2 regions of the Sphingomonas floccifaciens genome follow, and region 1 is predicted to be linked to the other one. Evidence: predicted binding sites of a transcription regulator. Region 1 holds the regulator's gene; the other holds the start of a gene.
What was found. The regulator LexA, encoded in region 1, represses DNA repair genes until DNA is damaged. The targets are predictions, from matches to a motif close to GTTCCNCNCTTGTTCT.
Positions count from the first base shown of each region.

Region 1 (4,839 bases):
ACGCGGTCGCATCATCATGTCGGCGAAGGCGATCGCGGCCATCCGCGACGGCAGCAACAAGAAGGGCGACGTCCTCGCCACCGCGCGCATCGCCGGCATCATGGCTGCGAAGCGCACGTCGGACCTGATCCCGCTCTGCCACCCGCTCCCGCTGACGAAGGCGTCGATCGACCTCGACCTCGACGACACCGGCATCACCGTCACCGCGACCTGCGCCACCGCCGGCCAGACCGGGGTCGAGATGGAGGCGCTGACCGCCGCCACCGTCGCACTGCTCACGCTCTACGACATGGCGAAGGCGATCGATAAGGGGATGGTCATCGACCACGTCCGGCTGCTGGAAAAGACCGGCGGCAAGTCGGGCGACTGGTTCGCGGCGGACGCCTGACGCCATGCCCCTGCTTCCCGTCGCCGAGGCCCAGGCCCGCGTCCTCGCGCTCGGCACGCCGCTCGCGATCGAGCATGTCGCACTGGCCGAAGCGGCGCATCGCTATGCCGCCGCCGACATCCGTGCGCGCCGCACGCAACCGGCGAGCGATCTGTCGGCGATGGATGGCTATGCGATCCGCCATGCCGATCTCGGCCGCCCGCTACGCCTGATCGGCGAAAGCGCGGCCGGTCGCCCCTTTACCGGCGCGGTCGGCGCAGGCGAGAGCGTACGCATCTTCACCGGCGCGACGATGCCGGCGGGGGCCGACTGCGTGCTGGTGCAGGAGGAAGCCCGCGCGGAGGGCGACATCATTCACCTTTCCGGCGAAGGACCCGCCCACCCCGGCCGGAACGTCCGCCGCCGCGGTCTGGATTTCGCCGACGGTGACGTTCTGATCCCCGCGGGTGCCGCGATCACGCCCGCCAGGCTCGCCGTCGCGGCGATCGGGGGGCACGCGACCCTGCCCGTCCACGCCCGTGTCCGGGTCGCGATCGCCGCGACGGGGGATGAGCTGGTGCCTGCCGGCCAGTCTCTCGATGCCGGGCAACTGCCGGAATCAAACGGCGTCATGCTTGCCGCGATGCTCGCCCCGCTGGGCGTCGACATCCTCGATCTCGGCATCCTGCCCGACCGCGCCGACGCACTTGAGGCGGCGTTCCGTGCCGTCGATGCCGATGTGCTGGTGACGACGGGCGGCGCGTCGGTCGGCGATCACGACCTCGTCCGTCCTGCGCTCGAAGCCGCTGGCGCAACGATCGATTTCTGGCGGATAGCGCTACGTCCCGGCAAGCCGATGATGGCCGGGCGGCTGGGACGGGCGGTCGTCATGGGCCTGCCGGGCAATCCGGTCTCGGCCTTCGTCACCGCCGAACTGTTCGTGAAGCCGCTCGTTCGACACCTCGCCGGCGCGGCCGATCCCTCCCCGCCAACGCTCACCGCAAAACTGGGAGAGGATTTGCCGGCGAACGGCGAGCGCACCGACTATCTGCGCGCCGAACTTCGCGATGGCGCCGCATTCGCCTCGACCATCCAGGACAGCTCGATGCTCCGGACGCTGGCGCGGTCGACCTGCCTGATCGTCCGGCCGCCGCACGCCACCGCCGCCCGATTCGGCGACTCGGCGGAAATCCTGATGATCGCTTGACAGGCCCGGGAACAAACCGCATACGTTCGTCGTCTGTTCCGGGACGGAGGCCCTCATGCTCACCAAGAAGCAGCACGAACTCATCTGCTTCATCAACGATTCCCTGAACGAGAGCGGCGTGTCGCCCTCGTTCGAGGAGATGAAGGAGGCGCTCGACCTCAAGTCGAAGTCGGGCGTGCATCGCCTGATCTCGGCTCTGGAGGAACGCGGCTTCCTGCGCCGCCTGCCGAACCGTGCCCGCGCACTCGAAGTGCTGAAGATGCCGGAGCGGGCCGATGCGAAGGCTGCCAAGCCCGCGCCGCAGCCCTCAACTTCGTCAACATTCGCGGGCAAGACGCCACCCGCGCCGGCGAACGACGTGATCGAAATCCCGCTCCACGGCCGCATCGCCGCGGGCGTTCCGATCGAGGCGATGGAAGGGGCGACGATGCTGCCCGTCCCCGCCGCGCTGCTCGGGTCGGGCGAGCACTACGCGCTGGAAGTGTCGGGCGACTCGATGGTCGAGAAGGGCATTCTCGACGGCGACTATGCGCTGATCCGCCGCACCGAGACCGCGCGCGACGGCGACATCGTCGTCGCGCTGATCGACGAGAACGAGGCGACGCTGAAGACCTTCTACCGCGAAGGCAGCATGGTCCGACTCGACCCGGCCAACCGCTCCTATGATCCGCAGCGCTACAGCGCGCGACAGGTTCGCGTGCAGGGCAAGCTGGCCGGGTTACTGCGTCGCTATTGAGAATAGGCCCTGACCCGTCTCGAAATGGGACGGATCGGGAGCTTCGGTGTGTCGGGCGAGATGGTCGCGCGAAAGCTGGCAACGGCTATCGGCGGCCTTGATTGCAGGAGGCGAGCACTTTGGAGCGTCGCCGTAACCGGGACAGGACCGGCCCTAACCGCTGCCGGGCTGGTGGGAGGCGTGGCCAAAGACTCCACTTGGCCGGCGGCCGCTTGGAGTTTTGAATGGTTTGAGGCCAATCAACTAAGGTGAAGCACAACCGGGCTCCGGCGGAGGCCGAAGCGTCGGCGGGCGGCGGCGCTTGGGCTGCCGCGGTGCCGGTCTTCGCCGAAAGGCAGGATGGGTCGATCTGGCTGGAAAACATTCCAATGACTCAATCCTTCTCCGTTCGTGCTGAGCGAAGTCGAAGCACCTGAGTCTCCTGCCCCCTATGACCTTGCCCAAGACATGCGGCGTCCTCGCTCAGGGCGAGCGGATCGGGTGGAGGTCCGACGGGCCTACCCGACCGATTGGAGATCAGCGCACCGTTTTTCCGTGCGGGCCGGGCCTAGGCTGGTCGTTTTCACGCCCCCTCGGCGGCATTACGGCGGGCGGACGAACCCAGGGATGCGATCCATGATCATCGGCCACCCGACGCACCAGCAGTGGCGCAAAGCTCACCGCGACGCCGCCTGACGTGCGCAAAGTCACACCGTCCAGTTTGAGCCATCTCGGCCGGCACGTCCGCGGCAGGCGTCGTTCGCTGACTACGACATCGGCCCGCCTGCAGGCCGCCGTGAGGTCTGCGATATCCAGGTGATAACTACTGCGCGTCGCCAGCACCCGCCACGTTCGCCCACCTCGCGTGATCCGTGCCAGGCAGAGATCGGCATTGCACCGCGCCTGCCGCATGTCGTCGATCGCCGGAAGTTCGCCATCCGCGCCGCCGCCTTCTGCCAGAAGATCGCGGACATAATCTCCGGCCCGTTCTCGCAAGACCGCCAACTGCGCGTCATCCATCCGAACCGCCAGATGCCGCCCGTCGCCGGTCACGATCAGATCGGGCGCGGGGGTTGCCAAAGCCCACCCCGCCCCCGCCAAAACGGGCGCCACGCCGACCCAGCGCACCGGCGTCCGCCACAACAACACCCAGATCCCGCCGCCGACCATCAAACCAAAGGCACCGCGGGGCATCATCGGCAACGCCGCGACCGCGCCGGGCGCGTCCGCTGTGGTGCGGGCGATCCAGAGCAGCAGCGCCAAAGCCTTGCCACACAGCCACCAGAAAGGCGCGCCGAAACCGACCGCGTCGAGGCTCAACGCCAGCGCCTCGAGTGGCATGATGACGAACGTCGTCAGCGGGATCGCAACGATATTGGCGAGCGCGCCGTACAGTCCCGCCTTGTGGAAGTGGAACAGAGCGATCGGCATCAACACCGCCTCGACCGCCAGCCCCGTCAGCAGCAATGATGCAAGGCTGCGGAGTGCGCGTCGTCCCCAATCTTCGTCCCGCGACGCGAAGAAGGCCCGCACGCGCTGATGCTCGTGCAGTGCGACGATCGCGGTGACGGCGGCGAAGGATAGCTGGAAACTGGCACCGACCAGCGCCTCGGGCCACAGCAGCAGCACCAAGAGCGCGCCGACCGCAACGAGGCGCAGGGTGATCGCCTCCCGCCCCAGCATTACAGCGGCCAGCACCAGTAGCGCGGCGATGCACGAGCGCAGCGTCGGTACCTCCGCGCCGGTCAGCCAGGTATAGCCGATCGCCGCCACCGCACCGGCCCCGGCTGCGACCAGCGGCAGGCGGAGGTTCAGCGCAAGCCACGGGCTGAGCGCCAGCAACCGCAGCACGACCACCATCGTGGCCGCGACGACCGCCGTAATGTGCAACCCACTGACCGACAGCAGATGCGCCAAGCCTGATCGTCTCATCGCCTCGGCATCGGTTTCCGGGATCGCGCCCTGGTCCCCCGTCGCAAGCGACGCCGCTACCGCCCCCTCGGAACCGGGCAATCTCGAACGGACGTGCTGCGACAGCCGCTGACGAAGGTCGCTCCCCGCCGCTTCGCCCGGCGTGACGATCGTCACCGGCGCAAAGCCGCGGCCGGTCGCACCGATCCGCGCGAACCACGCGACACGTGCGAAGTCATGCGCTCCCGGTACGGCCGCCCCGGCCGGCGGCATCAACCGCGCGCGCAACGCGATCCGGGCGCCACGCGTCAGTCCCGCCGGCATATCGCCATCGGCCAGATTGACCCGCACCCGCGGGGGCAGACCCGATGCCGCCTCGGTAGCAAGCGTCAGTCGCGTCAAATCCCGCGCCGGCAATGGCTCGATCCGCTCGACCACACCGCTGAAGGCCACAACCGCCGGCCGCGCCAGGACCGGAGCAGCGACCCGCTCGGCCCGCCACCAGACCAGAGCGCATCCGAGCGCCGCCGTCAGACCGCCGACCAGCAGCACGCGCCCCGCGCGTGTCCCGCCCGCCAGGACCAGCCCCGCCGCCGCGACGCCGCCGCTCGCGAGCATCCATCCGATCCAGTCCGCCCG
Region 1 is NZ_JBHUFC010000006.1:352,063-356,901, forward strand. Features, by position in the region: gene moaC (cyclic pyranopterin monophosphate synthase MoaC) at 1-388, shown strand, start outside; gene ACFSC3_RS15275 (molybdopterin molybdotransferase MoeA) at 393-1,574, shown strand; gene lexA (transcriptional repressor LexA) at 1,630-2,310, shown strand; gene ACFSC3_RS15285 (ComEC/Rec2 family competence protein) at 2,827-4,839, opposite strand, start outside.

Region 2 (4,839 bases), on a different contig from region 1:
GTCGGTGATCGTCGCCGTGCCAGCCACGACAAAGCGATCCGCGCCCGCGCCGCCGGTCAGTTGGTCGCCATTGCCGCCGAACAGCACGTCGTCGCCGTCGCCGCCGCTCAGCGTATCGATGCCCGCACCGCCGCGCAGCACGTCGTTGCCGGCCCCACCCGAGACGCGCGTGCCGATCGTCCCGCGGCTGCCGTCATACAGGTCGACACCCGCGCCCAGGTCGATCGCCCCGGTGATCGTGCCGTCGTTGCGGATCAGATCGGAATCCCTGCCCATGCTGAATCCGCCGACCCATGTCGCCGACGCGGCATTCAGCACGCTCATGATATTCTTGTCGGTCAGCCAATCGCCCTGGACATAGGCGGTGTTCCAGAAGCCGATCGAACCCGAATAGCCGTCGACCGACCAGACCGCATAGTCGGCGACGACCCGCCCGCTGTTGGTGATCGTCCCGCCGGCCAGCACATTGCTCGAATTGGTGAAGATGCGGAACGCGACCGACCGCATGCCGTTCGCGGTCGCCTCTGCCGCGATCGTCCCGCTGTTGACGATCGACAGGTCGAACGAGGCCCCATAGACCGCCGTCGCCGACAGGCCGTTCGCCTCGGCGGTGCTGGCGCTCGATGCGAAGATCGTGCCTGAATTGGTCAGCACCGTCACCGGCGCCGGACGCGATCCGATGCCGTACGCCAGGCCCTGCTGCGCGACGACATAGACCGTGCCGTCGTTGACGACCGTCCGCCCTTCGATCCCGATGACAAGCGGCGGGTTGGCACCGCTGCCGTTCGACGTGACCTGAACCACGCCGCGATTGATCACCGGCTGCGTCAGATTTCCCCCCAGCGGCGATCCGACGATGCCGGTGCTGCCGCCGGGTCCGAAGCCCGACGTCACCGCGACCCGCCCTTCGTTGACGAAGCCCGCGCGAAATATCGCGGTCGTCACGCCGACCATATAGTCGCCTGTACTCGACGACGCCGAAATCTCGCCGCGGTTCGTCACGGTGACGAGCGAGGGCGTCGATCCATTGACGATATCCCCCACCGCCACCGCTGTCGGCGGCGCGCTCGACCCGGTGCGGATCAGGCGCGTCGACGCATCGATCGTCGCGCTCGTCAAAAAGGCGAAGGCGGCATCGCTCTGGTCGACCGACACGCCCGCCACATCGAGGCCGGCGATCTGCACCACCACCGTCTCGGTCCGCAGCACGCCGCCCGACTCATAGGTGTAGGTGAAGCGGTCGAACGCCGTCTCGTTCGCCCCGATCAGCCGCGTGTCGGGGTCCGCGCCATCCAGCAGATAGCTGAAACTGCCGTCCGCATTGATCGTCAGCCGACCATAGGTGCCGGTAACCGCCGCGCCGACGCCGCTCGCGGATTGTCCGGCGATCGCCACGCCGACCAGCCGGTCCCCGCGTGCGACGGTGCCGGTGACGGTGGTGGGCCGGCCGCCCGCGTCCTCCGTGGTGTTGATGGTCGTGGGCATGGTACGCGCTCCCGGAGATACACTGGCCGTATCGACTGAATGTCCGACCCTAAGCCCCTGTTGAAGCCGGGTTCTGCACCGCGCGCAACCCCGACTCGTGGTGAATGCGCTTTACTTGCCGGACATGCGACCGATCCCCATGTCACGCGTTGGCCCGGCTGACCCGGCTTGCCTCATCCGAACAAATCTGGAACAGAAACGGTCCATGAGCCTCACGCACATTTCCGTCCGCGGCGCCCGCGAGCATAACCTCAAGGACGTCAGCATCGACATCCCGCGCGATACGCTGACCGTCATCACCGGCCTGTCGGGGTCGGGCAAGTCCAGCCTCGCGTTCGACACCATCTATGCCGAGGGGCAGCGCCGCTACGTCGAATCGCTGTCGGCCTATGCCCGCCAGTTCCTCGAACTGATGCAGAAGCCCGACGTCGACCATATCGAGGGCCTGTCGCCCGCCATCTCGATCGAACAGAAGACGACCTCGCGCAACCCGCGCTCGACGGTCGCGACGGTCACCGAGATCTACGACTATATGCGCCTGCTGTGGGCGCGCGTCGGCGTCCCCTATTCGCCCGCCACCGGCCTGCCGATCAGCGCGCAGACGGTCAGCCAGATGGTCGACCGCGTTATGGCGCTGCCCGAGGGCACGCGGCTCTACCTGCTCGCCCCCGTCGTGCGCGGCCGCAAGGGCGAGTATCGCAAGGAACTCGCCGAGTGGCAGAAGGCGGGATTCAGCCGCGTCCGCATCGACGGCGAACTCCACAACATCGACGAAGCCCCCGCGCTCGACAAGAAGTTCAAGCACGACATCGAGGTGGTCGTCGACCGCATCGTCGTGAACCCCGACCAGGCCACGCGCCTGGCGGAAAGCTTCGAGACGGCGCTGAAGCTGGCGGACGGCCTCGCCTATGCCGACCTCGTCGACGGCGTCGTGCCCGGCCGCGAGAACGAGGCCGCCAATGCCGGCGCGATGAAGAACGCCGGCGTTCCCGCCAACCGCATCGTCTTCTCCGAGAAGTTCGCCTGCCCGGTCAGCGGCTTCACCATTCCCGAGATCGAGCCCCGCCTCTTCTCGTTCAACGCGCCGCAGGGCGCCTGCCCGGCCTGCGACGGCCTGGGCGAGAAGCTGGTGTTCGACGAAGACCTCGTCGTCCCCAACCATAGCCTCAGCATCAAGAAGGGCGCCGTCGTCCCCTGGGCGAAGTCCAACCCGCCCTCCCCCTATTACATGCAGGTGCTGGGCAGCCTGGCGAAGGCCTTCACCTTCAGCCTCGACACCGCCTGGGGCGACCTTACGCCCGAGCAGCAGGACATCATCCTCCACGGCACCCGCGGCAAGCCGGTCACGCTGACCTTCATCGACGGCAAGAAGTCCTATGACGTCAAGAAGCCGTTCGAGGGCGTCATCGGCAACCTCCAGCGCCGCATGCTCTCCACGGAAAGCGCATGGATGCGCGAGGAACTGGCGAAATACCAGTCGAGCCGCCCGTGCGAGACCTGCCACGGCGCCCGCCTGAAGCCCGAGGCGCGCGCGGTGAAGATCGCCGGCGAGGACATCAGCCACGCCACCCGCATGTCGGTCGTCGACGCGCTCGCCTGGTTCACCGCGATGCCGGAGACGCTCAATCCCCAGCAGCGCGCCATCGCCGAGCGCATCCTGAAGGAAATCCTCGAGCGGCTGGGCTTCCTCAACAACGTCGGGCTCGACTACCTCAACCTCGACCGCACGTCCGGCACGCTGTCGGGCGGCGAGAGCCAGCGCATCCGCCTGGCGTCGCAGATCGGCTCGGGCCTGTCGGGCGTGCTCTACGTGCTCGACGAACCGTCGATCGGCCTGCACCAGCGCGACAACGACATGCTGCTCGCGACGCTCCGGCGCCTCCGCGACCTCGGCAACACCGTCATCGTCGTCGAACATGACGAAGACGCGATCCGCATGGCCGATTACGTCATCGACATGGGGCCGGGCGCGGGCGTCCACGGCGGTGAGATCGTCGCCAAGGGCACGCTGAAGCAGATCCTGAAGGCGAAGGGCAGCGTCACCGCCGACTATCTGAACGGCACCCGCGAAGTCCCCGTGCCGGCCAAGCGCCGCAAGGGCAACGGCAAGAAACTGACCGTCCAGAACGCGACCGCCAACAATCTGAAGGGCGTGACCGCGTCGATCCCGCTCGGCACCTTCACCTGCATCACCGGCGTCAGCGGCTCGGGCAAGTCGAGCTTCACCATTGACACCCTCTACGCCGCCGCCGCGCGCGAGCTGAACGGCGCGCGCATCCTCAGCGGCAAGCACGACAAGATCAACGGGCTCCAGCACCTCGACAAGGTCATCGACATCGACCAGTCGCCGATCGGCCGCACTCCGCGATCGAACCCGGCGACCTACACCGGCGCCTTCACCCAGATCCGCGACTGGTTCGCGGGGCTCCCCGAGGCACAGGCCCGCGGCTACAAGCCCGGCCGCTTCAGCTTCAACGTCAAGGGCGGCCGCTGCGAAGCGTGCCAAGGCGACGGCGTGCTCAAGATCGAGATGCACTTCCTCCCCGACGTCTACGTCACCTGCGACGTCTGCCACGGCGCCCGCTACAACCGCGAGACGCTGGAGGTGAAGCACAAGGGCAAGAGCATCGCCGAAGTGCTCGACATGACCGTCGAGGACGCGGTCGAGTTCTTCAAGGCCGTACCCCCCATCCGCGACAAGATGGCGATGCTCGCCGAAGTCGGCCTCGGCTACGTCAAGGTCGGCCAGCAGGCGACGACCCTGTCCGGCGGCGAAGCCCAACGCGTGAAGCTCGCCAAGGAACTCTCCCGCCGCGCGACCGGCAACACGCTCTACATCCTCGACGAGCCGACCACCGGCCTGCACTTCGAGGACGTCCGCAAGCTGCTGGAAGTGCTCCACGCGCTGGTCGAACAGGGCAACACGGTGGTCGTGATCGAGCACAACCTGGACGTCATCAAGACCGCGGACTGGATCCTCGACTTGGGGCCGGAAGGCGGCGTGAAGGGCGGGGAGATTGTGGCGGAGGGGACACCTGAGGTGGTGGTGAAGGAGCCGCGGAGTTTTACCGGGCGGTATCTGGCGCCGTTGTTGGGGAAGCCGGGCGGGGCTGAGGCTGCCCTGAGCGAAGCCGCCGCGTAAAAGGCGGCGTAGACGATGCGCGGGAGAATGTGGTGCAGACGTCGCGGGAGTTTACAGAACGGTATCTGGCAAAGTTGTTTAAGTGTGGGGTAAGCACTGAACGAGACACAGTGGCGCAAAATCATGGATATAATGAGTCAGTCGCACAATATGCATATCTTTATATCGCTTTGCGCAGAGTAGATATTCCGATTTTTAACGGCGTCGTGCGT
Region 2 is NZ_JBHUFC010000002.1:134,890-139,728, reverse strand. Features, by position in the region: gene ACFSC3_RS03515 (beta strand repeat-containing protein) at 1-1,485, opposite strand, end outside; gene uvrA (excinuclease ABC subunit UvrA) at 1,691-4,627, shown strand; gene ACFSC3_RS03505 (hypothetical protein) at 4,788-4,839, opposite strand, start outside.
Region 2: uvrA (excinuclease ABC subunit UvrA) is a predicted target of LexA. The motif match lies at 1,664-1,679, and genes of this name have one in related genera.